Regions from separate parts of the Alteromonas sp. AMM-1 genome, predicted to be linked through region 3. Evidence: predicted binding sites of a transcription regulator. Region 3 holds the regulator's gene; each other region holds the start of a gene.
The links. Region 3 encodes sigma-54, which starts transcription at its own class of promoters, with help from an activator protein. Its sites were predicted from a motif close to GTTGGCACGNNNNTNGNNT; they were not measured.

Region 1 (6,127 bases), on a different contig from region 3:
GTAGTTTGCACATGGGCCACGGTTTCCAGCAAACCATTATGGACGTGCTTACCCGTTATCACCGCATGAAAGGCGACAATACGTTGTGGCAAGTGGGTACCGACCACGCTGGTATCGCAACGCAAATGGTGGTGGAGCGCCAGCTGAACGCATTGGGCAAAACCCGTCACGATTTAGGCCGCGAAGCCTTTGTTGAGAAAATCTGGGAATGGAAAGAACACTCTGGTGGCACGATTACCAGTCAGATGCGTCGTATGGGTACGTCGTCAGACTGGGATCGCGAAGTGTTTACCATGGACGAAAACCTGTCAAAAGCCGTTACCGAAGTCTTCGTTAAACTGCATGAAGACGGCCTGATTTACCGCGGTAAGCGCTTAGTTAACTGGGATCCAGTGCTGCACACAGCGGTATCTGATCTGGAAGTACTGAACGAAGAAGAAGCCGGCCACATGTGGCACATGCGTTATCCATTGGCCGATGGCAGTGGCAGCATCGTGGTTGCTACTACGCGTCCGGAAACCATGCTGGGCGATACTGCTGTTGCAGTTCATCCGGATGACGAGCGCTATCAGGCTTACATTGGCAAGCAAATTAAGCTGCCAATTACTGGCCGTTTAATTCCAATTATTGCTGATGATTACGTTGATCCTGAGTTCGGCACTGGCTGCGTAAAAATCACTCCGGCTCACGACTTTAACGACTACGACATGGGTAAGCGTCACAACCTGCCTATGATCAATATCTTCACGCCAGATGCGAAGGTAAATGACGAAGCGCCAGAAGCTTACCGCGGCTTGGATCGCTTTGACGCGCGTAAAGCCATTGTGGAACAACTGGAACAAGATGGCGTACTGGTTAAAATCGATGATCACAAATTAAAAGTGCCTCGTGGCGACCGCACCGGTGCCGTTATTGAGCCTTATCTGACAGATCAGTGGTATGTGGCCATTGAAGAGCTGGCTAAGCCTGCGATTGAAGCAGTAGAAAGTGGTGAAATCCGTTTTGTTCCAGAAAACTGGAGCAAGACCTACTACCAGTGGATGCATAACATCCAGGACTGGTGTATTTCCCGTCAATTGTGGTGGGGACACCGTATTCCGGCCTGGTATGACGACAACGGTAACATTTATGTAGGTCGCGACGAAGCGGAAGTACGCAGCAAAAATGGTCTGGACGACAGCGTAGCGCTGCGTCAGGACGAAGACGTGCTCGACACCTGGTTCTCGTCGGCACTGTGGCCATTCGCTACCATGGGCTGGCCAGAAAAGACCCCAGAGTTGGAGACTTACCTACCTTCTGCGGTATTGGTAACCGGATTCGACATCATTTTCTTCTGGGTAGCCAGAATGATCATGATGACCAAGCGCTTTACCGGCAAGATCCCGTTTAAGGATATCTACATTACCGGCCTTATCCGCGATGAAAGCGGCGACAAAATGTCGAAGTCGAAAGGCAACGTGCTCGACCCGATCGATCTGATCGACGGCATTGATTTGGAATCGCTGGTAGCGAAGCGCACCTCGGGCATGATGCAGCCGCAACTTGCAGCCAAAATTGAGAAACGCACACGCAAGCAGTTCCCGGATGGTATCCACGCCTACGGCACCGACGCGCTGCGCTTTACCTTTGCTGCCATGGCCTCAACCAGCCGCGATATCAATTTCGATATGGGCCGGGTAGAAGGTTACCGCAACTTCTGTAACAAGATCTGGAACGCGTCGCGTTTCGTGCTGATGAACACCGAAACCGAAGATACCGGTCGTGACGGCGGAGAACTGGTGCTGAGTCTGGCTGATCGTTGGATTTGGGCACAGTTCCAGCAAACCCTTGGTGAATTTGAGAAAGCCATCAGTGAGTATCGTTTCGATATTGCCGCGCAAACGGTATATGAGTTTACCTGGAACCAGTTCTGCGACTGGTACCTGGAATTAACCAAACCGGTGCTGAATAACGATGAAGCAACAGACGCGGAAAAACGCGGCACACGCCACACGTTAATCAACGTACTGGAAAACCTGTTGCGTTTACTGCATCCGCTAATGCCGTTCATTACCGAAACCATTTGGGAACGCGTGGCACCGCTTAGTGCACTGACTGTGAAAGACGGCGACAGCATTATGGTGCAGCCATTCCCAACGGCAGACGCTGCTAAGCAAGACGAACAAGTACTGGCCGACATTGAGTGGGTGAAGCGCTTTATTGTGGGTATTCGTAATATTCGTGGCGAAATGGACATCGCCCCCAGCAAGCCGCTGTCGGTACTGCTGCGTAATGCCAGTGAAGAAGACGAGCGTCGACTGGGTATTTCCCGTACCTTCATCGACCGTCTGGCACGTCTGGAAGGGATCACTTTCCTGGCCAAGGGTGAAGAAGCACCGGCAAGTGCTGCTGCGCTGGTAGGCGAAATGGAAATTCTGATCCCTATGGCGGGCTTAATCGACAAAGACGCTGAATTGGCGCGTATCGCCAAAGCCATGGAGAAAATCGAAAAAGACGCCGCCCGCACTAAGGGCAAGTTGACTAACGAGAAGTTCGTGAGCAATGCGCCCGAAGACGTGATTGAAAAAGAACGCGCCAAACTGGCAGATGCAGAATCGCAGTTAGCCAAGCTATCTGCACAGCGCGAGACCATCGCCGCATTGTAAGGCGTTTTTTAACTGCGGGTGTGCACATTTGGTGCAGTGAGCCCGCTTTTAATCCCGTCATTGGTGCAATGCAATGTGTATGGCGAAGCAAATTTTTATAACTTGTTGTAATACATAGTGTTTGATTTTTGGCTCGCTAATTGCTGTGAAAAATACAAAATAAAGCAAACCCGCGTTTGCTAACAATGTGAATTAAGTTTGGTAATGAAGCCCAATCCTGTCGCCAGGATTGGGCTTTTTATTTTGTTTTTTGGACACGGTAGTAACAATGACTGCAGATAAATTTAATCTCTTCTCTTTCACTGGGAAAATGAAAATACTTCACCTTTCCTGGATGGTGTTTTTCGTTACCTTTGTGGTGTGGTTTAACATGGCACCACTCAAGCAGGTGATCATGGGCGACATGGGCCTGAGCCTGGAGGAATGGAAAACCCTACTGATATTAAACGTGGCACTCACCATACCCGCGCGGGTTATTATTGGTGCGCTTACCGACAAATACGGGCCGCGCTTAGTGTACTCTTTATTGCTGGCAATCTGCTCTGTACCCTGTTTTTTATTCGCGTTTGCCAGCGACTTTACTCAACTGGCCATTGCGCGTTTTGCGCTGGGCTTTATCGGTGCAGGGTTCGTTATCGGCATCCGCATGGTCAGCGAATGGTTCCCGCCTAAGGAACTGGGCACTGCTGAAGGCATTTACGGCGGTTGGGGGAACTTTGGATCTGCTGCGGCTGCGTTCACTTTGCCTACGCTGGCAGTGGTATTCGGTGGTGACGACGGCTGGCGCTACGCAGTAGCGATTACCGGTTTGTTATGTGTGATTTTCAGCGTGATTTATTACACCAACGTAACCGATACGCCCAAAGGCTCCACGTATTTCCGGCCCAAAAATCTCGGCGGCATGGAAGTCACCAGTAAAGGCGATTTTTATTTCCTGTTGTTTATGAAAACGCCGATGTACCTGGCACTGGCGCTGCTTAACTGGAAATTATCTCCCAGTGGAGTGGGCATGTTGTCGGCTGACGTGTGTACCTTTATCTATGTTGCGCTATTTGCCATTTATTGCTTCGACGCGTATTCCAACTTTAAAGTAAATCGCGAGATATTTGTTCAACCCGTTGCAGAACAGCACCGTTATCAATTTAAACAAGTTGCGGTACTGAACGTACTTTATTTTGCTACCTTTGGTTCTGAGCTGGCTGTGGTATCCATGCTTCCTGCGTTCTTTGCAGAGACCTTCGAACTGTCTATGGCGACGGCGGGTTTACTGGCGGGTATGTATGCCTTTATGAACCTGATGTCACGCCCTGGCGGTGGCATCATTTCTGACCGCTTTGGCCGCAAGAAAACGTTGCTCATTTTAACGGCGGGTCTGGCTGTTGGGTATTTCACGCTGAGCCATATTGATGCGGCATGGCCAGTATGGCTGGCAGTGCTGGCGGTAATGGCCTGCTCGTTCTTCGTGCAATCTGGTGAAGGTGCCGTATTTGCCGTAGTCCCCTTAATTAAACGCCGCCTTACTGGTCAAATTGCTGGAATGACTGGCGCTTACGGGAACGTAGGTGCGGTAACGTACTTAACGGTTTACTCATTTGTTGATGCTTCTACTTTCTTCCTTGTGATCAGTGGGACTGCCGCATTTGGCTTTATTGCGTTACTCTTTATGAAAGAGCCGAGTGGCGCAATTACCGAAGTCAACGAAGACGGCACAGTTGAATTGATCCACGTAGGATAACCTTATTACCCAACAGGCATAAGTGTGGTAATGCACCTGTCCTCGCCAGAGGCAGGTGCTTTTTTCGGATAAAGCATGGCAAATTTGAATGTAAGTTTTGGCGGTTACAGCAGTCAGGGGATCAAGTTTGAAAATCAGGACGCCTTTGCTGCCTGGCAGGGTGAAGGGCAACAGCTCCATGACAAAGGCGCAGTAGTTGCTATTGCCGATGGTGTGTCTGCCTGCAGTAAAGCCAAAGAAGCCGCTACTACCGTGGTTAATAACTTCATTTATGATTACATGCAAACACCGCCAAGCTGGTCGGTTAGCCGTTCGGTAGGCAAAATTCTAAACAGCCTCAATCGTTGGTGTCACGGTCAGTTCGATTATTCGCTGGGTGGAAGCAGTCAAATGCTCACCACGTTCAGCAGTCTGATCTTTAAGTCTACTACGGGTTTCTTAATGCACGTGGGTGATACCCGAATCCACCGATTTCACAACGATCAACTGGAGCTGTTAACCAACGATCACACAACCAAGCAGCGGGCAAACTTTGTGCTCACCCGGGCAATCGGTCTGGATGCTAAGCTCGATGTGGATTTTACCTCATTTGCTTTGCAGCAGGGCGAGTTGTACATGCTCACCAGTGACGGTGTGCATGAATTTTTATCGCACAAAAAGCTCCGGCAAATGCTTGAGGGCGTGGCAGATCTGGAATCGACCGCTAAAGCCATAGTGCGAGCGGCATTGGACGCTGGCAGTAACGACAATGTGAGTTGTTTGTTGGCAAGGGTTGATAGTTTACCGGCGACAAACGTTCACGAGTTGTCTGTTCATGGGCGTAGTCTGGTGATCCCGCCGGCTTTGGAAGTCGGGCATAAACTTGAGGGTTATCGGGTTCTGGAGCAGGTATTTAACGGTACGCGCTCCAGTTTGTACAAGGTGCTGGACGAGCAGTCTGGCACAATATACGGCCTGAAAACACCTACTGAAAAGTTTGAAGATGACACTACTTTTTTGCAGGGCTTCTTGCGGGAAGAGTGGGTAGGCAAAAGTCTGGATAGTCCGCACATCATGAAAGTGTTGCCCAGACGCGAAAACACGCAGTTTTATTACCATGTGTGTGAATACATTGAGGGACAATCCCTGCGCCAATGGATTATAGATAACCCATCGCCCTCAATCGACACAGCTCGACGTATTGTGAAGCAGATCATAGTGGCGTTGCGCACCTTTCAGCGCAACGACATGGTGCACCGCGACCTCAAACCGGAAAACGTTATGATCACCCGGCATGGGGAAGTCAAACTCATCGATTTTGGCACCGTACTGGTGAAGTCGTTGCTGGAAACCGGTGATCAAACACATGAAGACTACCCGGTTGGCTCAGTGAACTACATTGCGCCTGAATTTTTGATTCAGAATCACAGTGACTTTAGAACCGATATGTTTTCGCTGGGTGTTATTGTGTACGAGATGCTGAGCGGCGCGCTGCCTTATAAGCCATTTAAATACAAAGATTACATCCCTGAAAGTGCGAACGAATACCACTATCAGAGCATCAAGCAATACCGTCCGGACTTACCCGCGTGGATTGATATCTGTTTAAAGAAAGCCACGCAACCAGAACAACACAAGCGCTTCAATGCGCTGTCGGAATTCGAAGCCGCGCTGGACAACCCCAAAGACGTTATTGCTACCGAAAAGCGTGGTCCACTGATCGAACGCAACCCGGTGCTGTTGTGGCAATGGGTCAGCGCTATTCTTC
Region 2 (6,127 bases), on a different contig from region 3:
GTCAGGATCACCGAACCCGACAGCGCCGGGTCAATTTTCAATTTATCCAGCACCACTGGCAGCAACACGCCTGCCAGCGCAGCAGCCAGAATGTTCAAAAATATCGCCAGGCAAATCACTACGCCCAGCAACGGATCACTAAACCAGAAAAACGCTACAATGCCTATCACCAACGCCCAGATCACCCCGTTTACGCCACCCACCTTCAGTTCTTTGGTCATCAGGGCTTTTAAGTTTGCTCCGGTCACCTGACCGAGGGCCAGGCCCCGCACTATAAGCGTAAGCGTTTGACTACCGGCAATTCCGCCCATACTCGCGACTACGGGCATCAGTACCGCCAACGCGACCACCTGCTGTAGGGTGGCTTCAAACAAGCCAATAAACCACGAGGCTAAAAAAGCAGTGAGCAGGTTAATTCCCAGCCACAAGGCGCGATTACGGGCGCTTTTTGCGACTGGCGCAAATAAATCCTCGTCTTCGTCCATACCGGCGGTTGCCATCACCTGACGTTCGTAATCTTCGTTTACCAGTTCACTGGCACCCAGAATATCCAGCCTGCCGAGTAACTTATTGTTGTCGTCCACCACCGGCAAAGCCGCATAGCCACTGCGTTGAACCTGAAGCGAGCCTGACGTACTGTCGTCGGTTCCCTTAATAACCGGAATAAATTCTTCGGTTAACTCCACCAGCGGTAAATGTTCCGGCGCACCAAACACGCGGGTTAACTTCACTGCCGCAGAAAATTGCCCGGAGCGGTTTACCAGAAAAATAGTGTCGCAGTGCATCGGCACATTGCGGCGAATACGGCGCAAACCATCTCGCACTTTGGCGTTTAACGGCATGGTCAGGCCATCGCGACGTATCCAGTGCCCCACTTGCTCGTCGGGATATTGTGTTGCGTCGCGGAAATACCCCTGCTGCTGATCATCCAGCGCCTGATACGCCAGTTCCATCAGTTTGCTGGGCAGTGAGTCCATCAACTCCAGCAGGTCTTCGGCATCAATACCGGTTAGAATTTTACTCCACTGATGATCTTCGGTGGCCGAAATCAGCACTTCACGCGGATCGCTACGCATTTCAACCAACACGTCGATTTTGCGATCATCGGGCAAGGCATTCCACAACAACAGTCGGTCGCCAACCGGCAAAGATTCGAGGAGTGTCGCTATTTCTATGCTTTCGGCACCCAGTAAGGACTCCGCTACCGATTCCATGTCGTCTTTCTTTTTGTCGGCAACAACTTCTTCAATCAGGGTAGGTAAGGGTTCGGCCATGGAAAACTCCGCCTTGGACAGAATATCTGGGCGCAACTATAGCACTTTTAATCAAATTCCGAATGAGAAAAACTGATCTTAAAAAGGCCTGATAATTTCCACAAAAACGCGTAAAATCGACGCCCAATGACAGCGACATCTCTATCTTCACTCCCACAGCAAAACGTACCCACGGACAATTCCGAGGCGTTAAACCGTGCCCAACAGGTTCTTGAAGATACGTTTGGTTACCGCGAATTTCGCGATGGTCAGGCGCAAGTGATTGCCCAGTTGATAAACGGGTCTGACGCGCTGGTTTTACTGCCTACCGGTGGCGGTAAATCCCTGTGTTATCAAATCCCGGCAATGGTACGCGACGGCACGGGTATTGTGGTGTCGCCCCTGATTTCGTTAATGCAGGATCAGGTAGAGCAGCTAAAAGAAGCCGGGGTAAACGCCGCTTTTATCAATTCCAGTCTTGAACCCGAGACACTGCACAGCACTACGCAAGCGTTGAAAGACGGCGAGTACGATATGGTGTACGTTTCACCTGAACGCCTGTTGCAACCGTATTTTCTGAATATGCTGTCTGAACTGCCCATTGCACTATTTGCTGTGGACGAAGCGCACTGCGTATCGCATTGGGGGCATGATTTCCGCCAGGACTATCGTGGACTAGGCTTGCTTAAACAGCGTTTTCCTACCGTACCCTTAATTGGTTTAACCGCCACAGCCGATACCGCCACTCAGCAGGATATATTGGTTCAGTTGGGATTAACCGATCCGTTGGTGTACCGGGGCAGTTTCGACAGGCCCAACATCCGCTACCGCGTGGTACCCAAATACAAAGCGTTTGATCAAATAGTTACTTACATAAAGCAGCAGGAAGGCAGTGGCATCATTTACTGTAACTCTCGCGCCAAAGTAGATGATCTCAACGCCAAACTCTACCGTCAGGGCATACGCTGTGCTGCTTACCACGCGGGTATGGATGCCGACGAACGCGCCTTTGTACAGCGCCAGTTTATCACCGACAAAATTGATATCGTGGTCGCGACTGTGGCGTTCGGGATGGGTATAAACAAGTCCAACGTTAGGTATGTCGTTCATCACGATGTACCGCGCAGTATTGAAAGTTACTATCAGGAAACCGGCCGGGCCGGGCGGGATGGGCTACCTGCAGAAGCCATGCTGTTATTCGATGAAAAAGACAGTGCCCGGGTGAAGCAATGGATAGAACAAGGCGAAAATGCCGAGCGCAACAATATTGAACTGCAAAAGTTCAGCGCCATGGAATCCTTCTCTGAAGCACAAACCTGTCGTCGTCAGGTATTACTCAATTACTTTTCACAGTTTAGCGACAAAGCCTGCGGCAACTGTGATATTTGCCTGGATCCACCGCGCCCCTTCGACGGACTGGTGAATGCCCAAATGGTTTTGAGCTGCATTTTGCGCCTGGAGCAACGCGTGGCGACTCAGTATGTTATCGATGTGCTGCGTGGAAAATCGCTTAAGCGTATACAGGAGTCTGGACACGATAAACTCTCTACCTGGGGAATTGGCAAATCGCAAAGTGATCAGTACTGGCACAACATAATCAACCAGTTAATCCATCGCGGCTATGTGCGTATTGATGTAACAAACCATGCCGTATTGCGTCTTACCGAAGCCGCCAGAGCGGTGTTAAAGGGCGAAATACCGGTAGAGCTGGCAACCCCAAGGCTCGAAATCAAGCAGGATAAGCCGGCAAAAGTTGCTCTGAAAAATTATGACAAAGCCCTGTTTGCCCGCTTAAAGCACCTGCGCAAAGTACTGGCTCAGGAACACGATGTGCCACCATTTGTTATCTTTAGTGACGCCACACTGGCAGAAATGTCAGATGCCAAACCTGCCAATGCCAATGAACTTCTGGCGGTAAGTGGGGTTGGGCGTACCAAACTTGAACGCTACGGCGATGCCTTCTTGCAGTTAATTCGGGATTATTCAGAGCGCGATAACTAGCCTGACGAATGTAAAGTACTTTTAATGACAATGGCGACACTTTTAACAGCAGTGCTCGCCTCACACTGCATTGCAATATGCAAAATCCCACCCAACACCTTTCACCAATAAGAATTAACAAATTGATTTAATTGACATATTTTATTTGGCACACAAATCGCTTTTATCGGGTATTGATTTTACTACCCACTAGGAAATGCGATGAAAGCAAAGCATGCCATCTACACTGCCATAACCCTGGCCCTGGTAGCCCCAACCACACCGGCAGTAGAAACGGTTAACGGCCAGTACGTCTGGCAGTTTTTAAACGGCGAAGCCTGGCCGCAAGGCTATAACCAGACAACCGGAAAACCCGATAATGTTGTTTTTATTGACACCTACCCCACTGAATTTTTCGATCGTATCGCTAATGCCTTACCCGAAGCCGAACTCAATGAAGCGTTTATCATTGACGATGCCGGTTCTACTATTCATCTGGCAGAAGAAGGTGAGGTGTTTGTTACATTTCTGCACGAAGGCGCAGGCTATTTAAACTCATTTGGTTATTTTACCTTTGACGCCAGCAACCCGCCGGCGTCTAAAAACGAAGTAAGGGAAACCATTGTATTTCCCAACCTGTCTTATCCGCATCTGCGTCAGGGTGACAGAGTCAGTCTGGGCACATTCCCCGCTGGTACCAGCATTGGCTTTTTTCTGGCAGCGAATGGCTTTTCCAGTAGCACAGGCGTAAAAGCTGGCGCTGTACCTTATTATTACTCGCTTAAACATTTAAACCCGGAATCGACTGATAGCTTGCGTCAGCACATGGCCGCATTGTACGACCCCTATGTGGATGAAGTGGTGTTAGGCTTTGAGGATCTTCCCCGTACCTGGGGCGACAACGACTTTAACGACGCCGTGTTCTCGGTAAAAACCACCCCCAGCACTGCGCTCGATAAAAGCAGCTTAATTGTAATGCCCGAAGCCAACGACAGCGATGCCGATGGTATTGCCGATGCCCTGGATCAGTTCCCGAATAATTACCAACGGGCGTTTAGCAGTTACTATCCGTCAAACGGTGAATACGTGTCGTTGGCCTACGAGGACAAATGGCCTCAACTGGGCGACTACGATATGAACGACCTGGTGATCCGCGAACAATTGCAAACCATTTACAACGCAAATGGCGACATTACCGGATTCAAACTCAGTGGCTTCATCGACGCACGCGGTGCTGACTTTAACAACGGCTTTGCCGTGCGTCTAATGGGTAGCGTACCATCATTGTTTAAAGAAGGGTCCATACAGGTTGGCAGCAGCTCGTATACGCTGAAAGCAGAACAAGGCCAAACCAACATGGTGGTGGTGTTGTGGGATGACACCCATGACTTCACAGCCTCCGGTGATGCTGGCTGCAAGTTCTTTAATACCGAAAAAAGCTGCCCTGAGTACGATCCTGTGCCGTTCACAGTGGATATTGCATTCACCAGCGGTATCAACTCGTTACTGCATTCGGAACTGGACTTCTTTATTTACCGTACCGCCAAGCGGGGACATGAAATTCACTTTGCTGGCTATCCGCCGACAGACAAAATGGATACCAGCTTATTTGGTAAACACGCTGACACGTCCGACCCGGCAACCGGCCGCTACTATCGCAGCGAAGCCAACCTCCCCTGGGGTCTGAAAGTCAGTGGTGCCTGGTACTACCCACAGGAATACAAAGACATCGTGTGGTGTTACCCCCAATACGAAGCCTGGGTAGAAAGTTCGGGCGAACAAGCCCAGGACTGGTTCCGCACCAGCCCCCACGACCACCTTTACTATGTACCAACCCGTTAGGAGATTCAGGCCATGACAATGCAAGTGAACAAACAAACAATACAGATTGCTGCGATATGCCTAAACCTGAGTTTACTCACAGCGTGTGGCGGCGGAGGAAGTGATAGCGGTAGTAGTGCGCCACCACCCAGCGCGCCAGCACCAACCAGTGCACCAGCACCCGATTACACGCCTGACGCCACGGCATTGGATTCGTCAGCGAATAAATCAACGGATTTGTATGTGGAAACAGACTTTACCTTTGATACCTACAAAGTGGTTACGCTGGATATCAGTGCTACTGATCCCAATGGCAACGCACTGGGCAATACACTGATGTTCATCTCGGTTATCGACAGCGAAATTACCGAACTGGACGACGAGCGATTACAGAACAAAGAGCTGCTGTCGGTGGCAAAAACCGATGAAAATGGCAGTATGTACAGGCAAGTTGAAATTGCCAGTACGGTGACCAAATTGCTCATTGAATTAAATACGCTGGGTATCGAAAACGAAGTGATTGTTACCATTAACGCCGATAACTACGTGAGTTATCAGTTCAAGTAGTTAACTTACTTTGGCGTTAATTTGCCGGGGAAGATTTCCAGGGACGTTCAAAAATAGGCCAGAACAACACCGAAAAGTCACTCAACGCGCTCTGAACAATCAGAGCGCTTTTTTTCATGGTAATTAAGCCAATTTACTTACGCATAAGCGTATTTACCGCCTTTTTCCAAACCGCGCTGATAGGCTTCCCGGGCATGGATTTTTTGCACAAAGGCATCGATATGCGGATATAACCCTTTCCCTACCCGCCCTTGCATGGCCTCAAGCGGAAAGCTCATCTGAAAATCGGCGCCGCTCAAGGCGTCTCCTGCAAACCACTCATTATTTGCCAAGTGAGCGTTTACATACTGCAAGCTCTGCTCCAGGTTGGGCCCGTAGTAAGCAGCAATAATTCCATCCACCAATTTATTCACGATGGGTTTAATAAAAAAGGGGCCAGCCTTTTCACGGGCTTTACCCAACACCAGGCGCGCCACCAGCGGCGGCATCAAGCTACCTTCAGCAAA
Region 3 (6,127 bases):
GAACTTGCTGTAGAAGCCCTGAATCTGATGGAAAGCTACAAAATCAGCGCATTACTGGTAGTAAACGAAAACAGACAGCCTATTGGTGCCTTTAACATGCATATGTTGTTAAAAGCCGGAGTAATTTAATGAATACCGTTGATACCCTTTATGGGCCGATAGCGTTAAAGCAATTCAAGCAGTTACGCACACTGCGATTATTGGTATGTGACGTAGACGGCGTGTTTTCCGACGGCAGAATTTATTTGGGCAATAATGGTGAAGAACTGAAGGCCTTTCACACCCGTGATGGTTACGGGATAAAAGCGCTGATTAACGCCGGTGTGGAAGTTGCTGTTATTACCGGTCGAACGTCTGCCATTGTGGCTAATCGCATGAAATCGCTCACGGTACAGCACATCATTCAGGGCGAAGAGAACAAAGCTGACGCACTGGCTGCCCTGCTTAAAAAACTCAACATCAAACCGCAGGACGTAGCCGCCATTGGCGATGATATGCCCGATACCGGCATGTTCGAACATTCTGCCGTGCATATTGCTGTTAGAGATGCCCATCCTCAGGTGATTGCGCAGGCTAACTGGGTAACCACCTTGCCAGGCGGATTTGGTGCCGTGCGGGAAGTATGCGACACCATATTGCAGGCAAAAGGCAAATTGAAAGGCATTCTTGGGGCCAGTGTATGAGCCGACTGGGATTAATTATTGCCGGCCTGTTTATTCTGGCATTAGGGCTGTATTTACCCGGCTTAATGGAAGAGCCACCCAAGCAGGTAATGGATGAAGATGCCCGTGCCCTTACGCCAACCTACCAGGCGCGCAATCTCACCACCACTATATATGACGAAGAAGGCAACCGTATTCAACAAGTCTTTTCATCGCGAATGGAACATTATCAGTTTTTAGGCTTTGTGCTCTTTCTGGCACCGCAATATACTATCTATCAGACATCGGGCGAGCCGCCATGGCAGGTAGTGGCCAGCGAAGGTACACTTTACGATAACAATATGATCCAGTTAGAAAACAACGTGGTGATTGTGAGTAAAAACCCGGACGACTTTGTACAACGGGTTGAAACCGATTATCTGGAAATAGATCTGGACAAACAGTCGATGGTATCAGAAGCTCACGTTGTGATTTCCGGACCTGAATTTACTATTCAAAGCAATGGATTAACGGCCGATTTGCTGAATAAAACTTATGAGTTAAATCAACATGTACAAACCACTTATCAGCCTGCTAACTAGTGCTGCACTAGCTGTGTTAGCAACCACTGCTTATGCAGAACAATCGGACTTTAAAAAGCCGATAGAGCTAAAAGCTGAATCACAATTCTTAGACGGTAAAAATAAAAAGTCGGTGTTTATCGACAACGTACAAATTGTACAAGGCAGCCTGAATATTCTGGCCGACCGGGTAGAAGTAGAAGCCACTGAAGGCAAAGGTAAAGAAGTGTTTTCTGCCACGGGCAAGCCTGCTATTTACCGCCAAAAGCTGGATGATGGTCGCACAGTGGAAGCCAAGGCATTTGAAATTCGCTACGAAGTAGGTAGCCGCACGATCTCGCTAACCGGCAAAGCAGAACTACTGCAAAACAGCTCTGTGGTGAAAGGTGACTCTATTGTGTACAACATGGAAAAAGAGCAACTGATCGCCAAAGGCGATGGCAGTGGCACTGGCCGTGTTACCACGGTATTCAGCACCCAAACTATTGATGCATTAAAGCAGGAAAAGCAAGATAAGCAGGACAAAAAGCCCAAGAATCCCACACCTGATACCGATGCTAAGGAAGACCAGCGCTAATGGCAGTACTCACAGCGAAACACCTGGCAAAATCCTATAAATCCCGCCAGGTGGTACGGGACGTTAGTGTTGAAGTGTCAAGCGGCCAGATTGTAGGTTTACTCGGCCCTAATGGCGCAGGTAAAACCACTACGTTTTACATGATCGTTGGATTGGTGCCACTGGACAAAGGCGACATACGCATTGGCGACATGGATCTAACCCGCCAGCCCATGCATGAACGCGCGCGCCATGGCATTGGCTATTTGCCGCAGGAAGCGTCTATTTTTCGCAAACTCAGCGTATTCGACAACATCATGGCTATTCTGCAAACGCGTAAAGATTTAAGTGCAGATGAACGCCAGAATGAAGCCGATGCCCTGCTTGATGAATTTAATATCAACCATATACGCAATAGTACAGGCATGAGTTTATCGGGTGGTGAGCGCCGTCGGGTAGAGATTGCCCGGGCTCTGGCGGCCAATCCCAAATTTATTTTGCTGGACGAACCCTTTGCAGGTGTTGACCCAATTTCGGTTAATGATATAAAGAAGATCATTCAGCATTTGCGGGATAGGGATATCGGTATATTAATTACCGACCACAACGTGCGGGAAACCCTTGATGTGTGCGAGAAAGCATACATAGTGAGCCAGGGTGAACTGATAGCCCAGGGCACCGCAGAAGAGGTTTTAAGTAATCAAAAAGTGAAGGATGTATACCTTGGTGAGCAATTCAGGCTATAGTTAAGGTAAATATGAAAAAGCTTGATGCAATACCCCATCCAATAACAGGGCGTTAAGAAAAGAAGTAGATGAAACCATCTTTACAACTCAAATTTAGTCAACAACTTACCATGACGCCGCAGTTACAGCAGGCTATTAAGCTGCTGCAACTTTCTACGCTGGATTTACAGCAGGAAATTCAGGAAGCACTAGACGCTAATCCACTGCTGGAAATAGACGAAAGTAGCGATACCGACCACTTTGAAAGAAACAACCTGGATGCCGACAACGAGGCGCAACCCAGTACCAGCAGCGACAGTATGGATACCAACGAAGCGCTGGAGAAGAACGAATTACCCGATGAACTTCCCATCGACAGCACCTGGGACGAATACTACTCAGCAGGCTCGGCCCCTGCACCGGGCCCGTCATCTAACGACGACGAACAAATTTTTCAGGGTGAAACCACCGACAACATTCAGGACCATTTGCTTTGGCAGATGCGTTTAACCCCATTCAGCGATGTAGACCGGGCTATAGCTATCGCTATCATCGACTCAATTGACGAATCAGGATATTTAACGGTTAGCCTGGACGACATTCTTCAAAGCGTAAATTCTGAAGACGATGTGGATGAGCCCATAGAAATGGACGAAGTGGAATGCGTACTGAAACGCATTCAAATGTTCGACCCGATTGGTTCTGGTTCACGGACGCCACAGGAGTGCCTTCTGGTTCAGTTAAAGCAATTTGCCGAAGATACGCCCTGGCTGAACGAAGCAAAAATGCTGATCGACGAATACGCCGACTTACTTGGCAGTAAAGATTATCGAACCCTTATGCGTAAATCGCGTCTAAAAGAGGACGATTTGCGTGAAGCCATGCGTTTGTTGCAAACACTTAACCCCCGTCCTGGCAGTGCTCTTATTACCAAAGAGCCTGAATACGTGATCCCGGATGTGTCGGTGACCAAGCGCAATGGTCGATGGATGGTAGAACTCAATCCGGATAGTTTACCGAAACTGAGCGTTAACCAGCAGTACGCGGCCATGAGTCGCCAAGCGCGTAACAGCTCAGATTCACAGTTTATCCGTTCACATATGCAGGAAGCCAAATGGTTCATTAAGAGCCTGGAATCGCGTAACGAAACGCTGATGAAAGTGGCAAACTGTATTGTGCAACAGCAACTTGGCTTTTTTGAACACGGGCCGGAAATGATGAAGCCCATGGTACTGAATGACGTGGCAGAAATGGTAGATATGCACGAGTCCACCATTTCGCGCGTGACAACACAAAAGTACATGCACACACCGCGTGGTATTTTTGAGTTGAAGTACTTCTTCTCCAGCCATGTTGCCACTGAGTCTGGCGGCGAATGTTCGTCTACAGCAATTCGTGCGTTAATTAAGAAACTGGTTGCCGCAGAAAAGCCCAGTAAACCGCTCAGCGATAGCAAGATTGCTCAATTGTTGGCTGATCAAGGCATTATGGTTGCCCGGCGGACAATAGCAAAATACCGGGAATCGCTTTCGATTCCACCGTCTAACCAACGCAAGAGCCTCATTTAGGCTGAAATATAAGGAAGACGAACTATGCAAATTAATCTTTCAGGTCATCACGTTGAGATTACCGATTCTTTGCGTAATTATGTTGAGACAAAATTTACTAAACTGGAGCGACACTTCGATCACATATCCAATGTGCATGTGATCCTGAATGTTGAAAAACTGAGTCAAAAAGCGGAAGCTACAGTGCACTTAAGCGGTGCTGAAGTGTTTGCTTCGTCTGAAGATTCCGATATGTACGCGGCGATTGATAGCATGGTAGACAAACTGGATAGACAGGTTATCAAGCACAAGGAAAAGCTCAAAAAACATTAAGTCACCAACCTTATGAATATACAAGCGTTAGTGAGCCTGGACCGCACCGAGTGTGCGGTTCAGTGCAATAGCAAGAAACGAATTCTTGAAATTATCAGTGATATCGCCGCTCAGACGAGTCCCGAAATCGACAAGGAAACAGTGCTCAGTGCATTGATGGCCAGGGAGAAAGTAGGCAGTACTGGTATTGGCAATGGTATTGCACTGCCGCACGGCAGGCTGGCAGATTTATCCAAAGTGACCGCCGTGGTGGTGACGACTACGCCCGCTATTGACTTTGACGCCATTGACGATAAGCCCGTCGATATTTTCTTTGCGATATTAGTGCCGGAAAATCAAACTCAAGGCCACTTGCAGACTTTGGCAACTATCGCAGGTAAACTCAGTCAGAAAGATATTATCAAAGCCATTCGTGGAGCCGAAACCAAAGAAGAGGTTATTGCTGCTCTCTGTGATGGTTGAACAACCGGCTAACAAGGAACTGGGCTACACATGAAACTCATCATTATCAGCGGGCGCTCTGGCTCAGGTAAATCTGTTGCGTTACGCGCACTGGAAGACCTGGGTTATTACTGTGTTGACAACATTCCGGTAAATTTGCTGCCCACGCTTACTCACACTGTAGTAGATGAATACGATCAGGTTGCGGTAAGTATTGATGTGCGTAACCTGCCAAAAGACCCGGATGAATTGGTTGAAATTCTGGATTATTTGCCCTCGTCCTGGACAATGACCATCGTGTATATTGATGCCAGCGACGATATCCTGGTTAAGCGATTCAGCGAAACACGTCGTTTGCATCCACTGGCAAAGCTTAACAAATCACTGGCCGAATCCATCCAGGCAGAGCGCGAACTGCTCGCCCCGGTTACCGAACGCGCAGATTTGTATATCGACACCGACAATCTGTCAATCCACCAGCTGGCTGAACTGATCCGCGAACGGATCCTGGGCAAAAAGAGTTCCCGTTTAGTGTTGGTGTTTGAGTCTTTCGGCTTTAAACACGGCATCCCTAAAGACGCCGATTACGTGTTCGACGCGCGCTTTTTACCCAACCCACACTGGGAGCCGGATTTGAAACATTTAACCGGTTTAGACTCTCCGGTAGAAGCATTTCTTGGATCACAACCCATCGTTACCAAGTTTATCTGGCAAATTCAGAATTTGCTGACCACCTGGTTGCCGCACCTCGAACGCAATAACCGCAGCTATGTAACTATTGCTATAGGCTGCACCGGCGGGCAACACCGCTCGGTATTTGTGGCGCAAACGTTAGCCAAACTCTTTAGTGATAAACACCCGGATGTACAAATCCGCCACCGCGAGCTCAACCGATAATGCGTATTGAAAAAACACTGACCATAGTAAACAAACTTGGCTTACATGCACGTGCTGCTACGCAATTAGTACAATTAGCGAATCAGTTTACAGCCACTATTATTGTGAAAAAGGGCGATAACGAATGTAACGCCAACAGCGTATTAGGCCTGATGATGCTTGAAAGCCACCAGGGTGAACAGGTGGATATTATTTGTGAGGGCGACCAGGCTGCAGAAGCGATGGATGCTGTAGAGTCACTCATCGTTGGACGCTTCAACGAAGACGAATAATACCCCGTCACCTGTCCGGTGTTCACCTGTGAATACCGGACATAACCCTCAAATTCCCTCCATTTTGCACAACATTTTTTAATGGCCCAACCATTAAACTGCAACTTATCCGCATTTTTTGTAAGTTTATCCTG
Region 4 (6,127 bases), on a different contig from region 3:
GTAGTCAACGGATTTAGCCTGGTTTAACTGGCGTTGAAACGCGTCGCTCTGAACAACGGCCTGAACCGAAGCATGGTCGTAACATTCCACCGCACTCACATCAATGTACAGGTAATTGATCCAACGGCGCGAAGAAGGGCCGTAAGGGCTGCATGCATCAGGATTAGCCGGATAAAGTGCGTGAATAGGATTCAAGCCGATAAAACCGGCGCCTTGTGCGGCCGCTTTGGTGACCAGTTGCGCTAAGTCTGAAAAATCACCGATGCCCCAGTTTGCCCGGCTGCGTAAACAATATAACTGAACACTCAGGCCCCATTCTTTTTTACCTGCCTTGATGGTTGCAGGCTGATAGCAGGCAGATGGTGCAATAATCAAGCGCATAGTTGCGGCTGTCTCATCATCAATAACCAGTGCCAGTTCGTGATAACCCAATGGCAAGGACTCTTCAATATCGATTACATACTCGTGATATTCCTGCTCGTCTACTTCACCAACATTCAGTAGAGATTGCTCTACCGGAATAAAATCAGAGGTAAGTTGGGTGCCGTTTTCCTGTGTAATAACAAGCGTAAAGGTGTCATTAACCAATGAAATAGGTAAACGCAACCTGACCATTAACGGGTTGTCGTGTCTCAATACCTGTACCGGGTCTAACGGCTGTTGCCAGATATCGGCAATTTCGCTATCCAGTTGTGCTGCAATAACCTCTTCACTGCTGATGTCGTAACCAAGAGCCTGTAACAGTTTCGCTTTACTGGATTCAGAAATTGTCGCCGGGTCACCCCAGGCGTCTACATAATGAGTTTCAACGCCGCGCATTTCGACAAGCTTTTGCAAAACCTGATTTGTCATGGGTGTTTCCTGTTTAAAAAAGACTGATTGCCATTGGTAACAACATGGCTCATTTCACAATACGCTACATTATTGTAGAAGTTATTCGGGCGCGAAATTGAATACGTTTGCATTAACATGGAATGTACATTATTTATACAGTACAGCTACAAAAGCTGTAGGTTAATTTTGTAATTTTGCAACATTTTTGCATTAAAATTTTGCCTTGTCTGTAAATTTGATCCATACTTTACGTAATTATTTTTCACAATTTAACCTAATACTATAGAGGCATGTTATGACAATACGCGTTGGAATCAATGGGTTCGGTCGAATTGGCCGTCTAGTCATGCGCGCTGCTGCCAGCAGAGACGACATCGAAGTTGTTGCTATTAACGACTTACTGGACCCGGACTACATTGCTTATTTACTTAAGTACGACTCAACACACGGTATCTTCAACGCCCAAATCAGCGTTGATAACGGTCACTTAATTGTAGACGGAAAAACGATTCGCGTAACGTCAGAACGCGATCCAGCAGCATTAAAATGGTCAGAAGTTGACGTTGACGTGGTTGTTGAGTCTACCGGTTTATTCCTGACTAAAGAAACGGCCAGCAAACACCTGGAAGCCGGTGCAAAGAAAGTGGTTATGTCTGCTCCATCTAAAGACGATACGCCAATGTTTGTTATGGGTGTTAACCAGGACAGTTACGCGGGCGAAACTATTGTATCAAACGCGTCTTGTACCACTAACTGTCTGGCACCTATCGCCAAAGTACTCAATGATAACTTTGGTATCGTTGATGGACTGATGACTACCGTACACGCTACCACTGCAACGCAGAAGACGGTAGACGGTCCTTCTGGTAAAGACTGGCGCGGTGGCCGTGGAGCAGGACAAAACATCATTCCTTCATCTACTGGTGCAGCCAAAGCAGTGGGTAAAGTTATCCCTGCACTGAACGGTAAGTTAACAGGTATGGCATTCCGCGTACCAACGCCTAACGTTTCAGTAGTAGATTTAACCGTGAATCTGGCTAAGCCAACATCCTACGACGATATCTGTAAAGTAATGAAGGCTGCGTCTGAAGGTGAGTTAGCCGGAATCCTGGGTTATACCGAAGATGCGGTTGTATCAAATGATTTCGTTGGCGATGCACGTACCAGCGTATTTGATGCAACGGCTGGTATCGCACTGACAGACACATTCGTAAAAGTTGTTTCCTGGTACGACAACGAATGGGGCTACTCAAACAAGGTGCTGGACCTGGTTCAACACATTAGCAAGTAATTGATTAAATAATCAATTATTCAAAAAAGGTGCGATTTTACTCGCACCTTTTTTATTTGTAAGGCAAGATAACATAATATATTGAGTTAATTAGCCTGCCCGCCCCAGTCAAAATTAATCTGTACAACGCAACCAAGCGGAGACCGAAAGGATGCAATCACAGCACTTCCACACTGAATCCAAAAACGGAATAGAATACCTTGTCATTAATAACGATGCTGCAAGTTGTCGGATTAGTTTGTTTGGTGGTCACGTGTTGTCTTATATTCCCTCGCGCGATAACCGGGACAGATTGTGGGTAAGTCCTGTGGCATTTCTTAATGGCGAACGCCCAATTCGGGGTGGAGTACCTGTGTGCTGGCCCTGGTTCAGTGACGCGCATGGCAAGGCTAAAGGCGAATTACCCGCTCATGGTTTTTTGCGCACACAACACTGGACTGTAAAACAATCAGACAGTACCGCAACACTCAGTAAAGTAGTGCTAGTGCCCAGTTCAACCAAAGGTAAGGGCTTTGACTTTGATGCCAGCGTAGAACTGATTATAGAAGTAGGTGAAAGCCTGGTGATAACGCTAGTTACCCGTAATACGGGTGACCAAACATTTAGTTTTAACTGTGCATTACATACCTATTTTGATGTAGAAAACATCAAGGAAGTAGAACTGAAAGGGCTTTACGGCGAATACAAGGATAAGCTCGCTGATTGGGAAATATCAAATACACCAAGTCCTTACGTGATTGCTGGTGAAGTAGATCGTATTCATTTAGAGGCTATCCCCACCGTGTCGATTAATCGCAACGGCAGCGAGTTCATCCGTGTCGAATCGCAGCAACACGACAGTTTAGTGGTGTGGAATCCATGGCAAGGCGCAGCCACTATGAGCGACATGGATGCATTTTCTTACAAACAAATGGTATGTGTTGAGACGGCAATTACTCAGGGTAAAACCCTGGCGCCTGGCGAATTTTGCGCTATGCGCCAGCAAGTCTGTTAGCTTTGAAACGTCAAGTTTCTTTACAATAATTTAATCTTATCGATGAAAATCGTTTTTTCATCGTAAATGAAAACCAATAAACTATTGTTATTAAATAGAAAAATTAAAATCATAAAATATTGGTCTGCACTTTGCTTATCTACAGGGACGGCTAGCAGTAATAAGTATCAGTGTAGTAATTTATTTAGCCTCTATTTTGAAATTAGACGGAACTGAGTTCATCTCGGAGGACAACATGAAAAAAACAGCAATAGCCTTATTGGCAGGCTTAGGGTTATTAATTTCAAACGCAGCAAATGCTCACCTTGTCGCATTCGGTTGGAAAGACCAGGGCAACGGCACGGTTGTATTCTACGGCCAACATTGGCACGGTAATCAATCCTCAGCGTATTCTGATAACGGCGGTGTACGTATTGGTGTATGGGATTCAAACTTATCGGCTGCAGCACAAGCAACCAACACCTGGCAATTATTCCAGTGGACTGGCTTTATCAATGATATGGGCGGCACTGCCGCTCAGAATGATGCGCTGGTTACCAATGGTATATTGGATGGTTGGGCACCAGACACTGGTAATTTTGGAAATACTTCAAGCGACAACGACTGGTTTTACACCATACCGTTTGTAATTGGTAACGGTACATGGGGGCTATTCACAGGTACTAATTGCTGTGTAGACACCATGACGGTGCCCGGAGAGTTTACTTTGACTGGTATTTCATCTGTACCGGATGGCACTGGTCCAGGTACTGCTCCACCTTCAACTGCAAGTGCCCCTGGTACATTCGCGTTACTGGGCCTGGGTTTAGCCGGTCTGTTGGCACGTCGCAAGTTTACTAAATAAGACACTTATGTCGCAGTGCCATGTAGTTTATATGGCACTTCAAAACAAAAAAGCCGTGATTTTTATTAATCACGGCTTTTTTTGTGTGGATAATCACTTACTGGATATTACTGCTTAGCACCCGCTACAGCTTCTTTCGCAAGTTCAGTAATACGAGCCCAATCTCCACTGTTGATCGCGTCGTCTGGAGCGACCCATGAGCCGCCAACACACTTCACGTTCTTCAGTGCCAGGTATTCATTGTAATTCCCCAAACCAATACCACCCGTTGGGCAAAATGTAATATCAGGGAATGGACCGCTAATTGATTTAATGGCTTTTACGCCGCCAGATGCTTCAGCCGGGAAAAACTTGAGGTGCGTATAACCAGCATCTTTCGCTTTCATCAGGTCTGACGTAGATGAGATACCTGGGATCAATGGAATTTCACATTCCTGACCGGCTCTAAGCAAATCATCTGTCATTCCAGGACTGATAGCAAATTTTGCGCCTGCTTCAACCACAGCTTTAAGTTGCTGCGCATTTGTTACCGTGCCAGCACCAATTAGCGCATCAGGTACTTCTGTTGCGATCCGTTTGATTACGTCAAGTGCTGAAGGCGTACGCAGTGTCACTTCCAGCACTTTAATTCCACCTGCCATTAATGCATGTGCCAATGGGACTGCTTTTTCTACATCATCAATTACCAGTACTGGTACTACAGGTCCCGCTGCAAAAATGTCAGCTGGTGAACATTTCCAATTTGTCATAGAGTCAACTCGCAATCTGTTGTTGTAAATACGCTGATGCACCTAATAAACCATGGTCAGGTTCATTAATCAGGTATGTTGGTATAGGTTGTACGTAGTGTTTCATGCGCCCTTTTGCTTCGAATCTCGCTCTGAAATCACTTTTCATAAGCAAGTCGGTAAAGCGGGTAGCAATGCCGCCACCAATAAATACACCGCCGGTAGTTGCAAGATTCAGTGCCAGGTTACCAGCAAAGCTTCCCATTATCCGGCAAAACTGCTGTAAAGCGGCTAAACAGATATCACACTCACCACGCAATCCCTTTTCTGTGACCTGCGCTGGCTCTGTCACATTTAACGGCTCACCGGCTTCTAATGCTAACGCTTGGTATATGTGTAGCAATCCCCGTCCGGAAAGTACATCTTCTGCAGATACTCGATCTAATTTGCTGTTCAGGTAACGCCAAATCACCAAATCTGTTTCATCAACGGGCGCGAAGTCCACATGGCCACCTTCACCGTCGAGTGTAGTCCAGCCTCTTTCAGACAGTTGCATGTGCTCAACACCCAGGCCGGTGCCAGCACCAAACACTACAACGTTGCCTTTGGGATTTGCCGTGCCATTGCCGATCTGTACCAATTGCTCACCGCTCAATACAGGCAGAGAGTGCGCAACAGCAGTAAAATCATTGATGACAAACAATCGCTCGAGCTGCAGTTCTTCAGTTAACGCACGTTGGGAAAACACCCAGCTATGATTTGTCATTGCTACCTGGTCACCGGTTACGGGACAAGCAATTGCAATACAGCCTGCAGAAAACGATGTATTTACATCGGCAAAATACTGCTTTAGCGCTAAGCCAATAGTGGCAAAGTCGTTACACAAGTATTTGCGAATATTAGTCAGACCGTCGGTTGTTACAGTAGCGACACGAATATTCGTGCCACCTACATCCGCTACAAATCGCGCGCTCATACACGTTGCTCCTGGTCATAAAACAAGGTACAAGCGCCCTCTTCTGCCCCGGTAATTACACCGCGCATACCACCAAACATCTCGCGACCCATGCCTTCGTGCTGAGCAGTAAGATCAGCCACTTTAGCACTGCGTTTAGCTAACGTCTCGTCGTCAACACACAATGTGAGTTCACCCGTAGCGGTATTAAGCTCAATAATATCGCCAGTCTCAACTTTAGACAGTAAACCACCCAAATAGGCCTCAGGTGTGACATGGATTGCCGCCGGTACTTTACCTGACGCTCCTGACATACGGCCGTCTGTAACCAGTGCAACCTGATAACCACGATCCTGCAATACGCCTAATGGCGGCGTTAAGCGGTGCAATTCAGGCATACCAATGGCAGCAGGGCCCTGGAAGCGAACAACCACTATGCAGTCTTTATCTAAATCGCCGGCTTTGAACGCGGCATCCAGCT

Region 1: ACLR2L_RS06975 (NarK family nitrate/nitrite MFS transporter) is a predicted target of sigma-54. The motif match lies at 2,773-2,791, and genes of this name have one in related genera.
Region 2: ACLR2L_RS05260 (LruC domain-containing protein) is a predicted target of sigma-54. The motif match lies at 3,399-3,417, and genes of this name have one in related genera.
Region 4: ACLR2L_RS12380 (PEP-CTERM sorting domain-containing protein) is a predicted target of sigma-54. The motif match lies at 3,238-3,256, and genes of this name have one in related genera.

What each region holds. Positions count from the first base shown of each region.
Region 1 covers NZ_JBLBUE010000024.1:10,059-16,185, reverse strand. The annotation lists gene ACLR2L_RS06980 (valine--tRNA ligase) at 1-2,645, shown strand, start outside; gene ACLR2L_RS06975 (NarK family nitrate/nitrite MFS transporter) at 2,914-4,380, shown strand; gene ACLR2L_RS06970 (protein kinase domain-containing protein) at 4,456-6,127, shown strand, end outside.
Region 2 covers NZ_JBLBUE010000016.1:13,357-19,483, reverse strand. The annotation lists gene ACLR2L_RS05270 (magnesium transporter) at 1-1,274, opposite strand, end outside; gene recQ (DNA helicase RecQ) at 1,401-3,254, shown strand; gene ACLR2L_RS05260 (LruC domain-containing protein) at 3,456-5,075, shown strand; gene ACLR2L_RS05255 (hypothetical protein) at 5,088-5,621, shown strand; gene ACLR2L_RS05250 (glutathione S-transferase) at 5,759-6,127, opposite strand, start outside.
Region 3 covers NZ_JBLBUE010000006.1:47,271-53,397, reverse strand. The annotation lists gene ACLR2L_RS02650 (KpsF/GutQ family sugar-phosphate isomerase) at 1-129, shown strand, start outside; gene kdsC (3-deoxy-manno-octulosonate-8-phosphatase KdsC) at 129-683, shown strand; gene lptC (LPS export ABC transporter periplasmic protein LptC) at 680-1,243, shown strand; gene lptA (lipopolysaccharide transport periplasmic protein LptA) at 1,212-1,799, shown strand; gene lptB (LPS export ABC transporter ATP-binding protein) at 1,799-2,524, shown strand; gene ACLR2L_RS02625 (RNA polymerase factor sigma-54) at 2,593-4,071, shown strand; gene hpf (ribosome hibernation promoting factor) at 4,096-4,383, shown strand; gene ptsN (PTS IIA-like nitrogen regulatory protein PtsN) at 4,396-4,845, shown strand; gene rapZ (RNase adapter RapZ) at 4,876-5,721, shown strand; gene ACLR2L_RS02605 (HPr family phosphocarrier protein) at 5,721-5,993, shown strand.
Region 4 covers NZ_JBLBUE010000074.1:7,360-13,486, forward strand. The annotation lists gene malQ (4-alpha-glucanotransferase) at 1-852, opposite strand, end outside; gene gap (type I glyceraldehyde-3-phosphate dehydrogenase) at 1,130-2,125, shown strand; gene ACLR2L_RS12375 (D-hexose-6-phosphate mutarotase) at 2,277-3,119, shown strand; gene ACLR2L_RS12380 (PEP-CTERM sorting domain-containing protein) at 3,355-3,963, shown strand; gene ACLR2L_RS12385 (bifunctional 4-hydroxy-2-oxoglutarate aldolase/2-dehydro-3-deoxy-phosphogluconate aldolase) at 4,071-4,712, opposite strand; gene glk (glucokinase) at 4,717-5,667, opposite strand; gene edd (phosphogluconate dehydratase) at 5,664-6,127, opposite strand, start outside.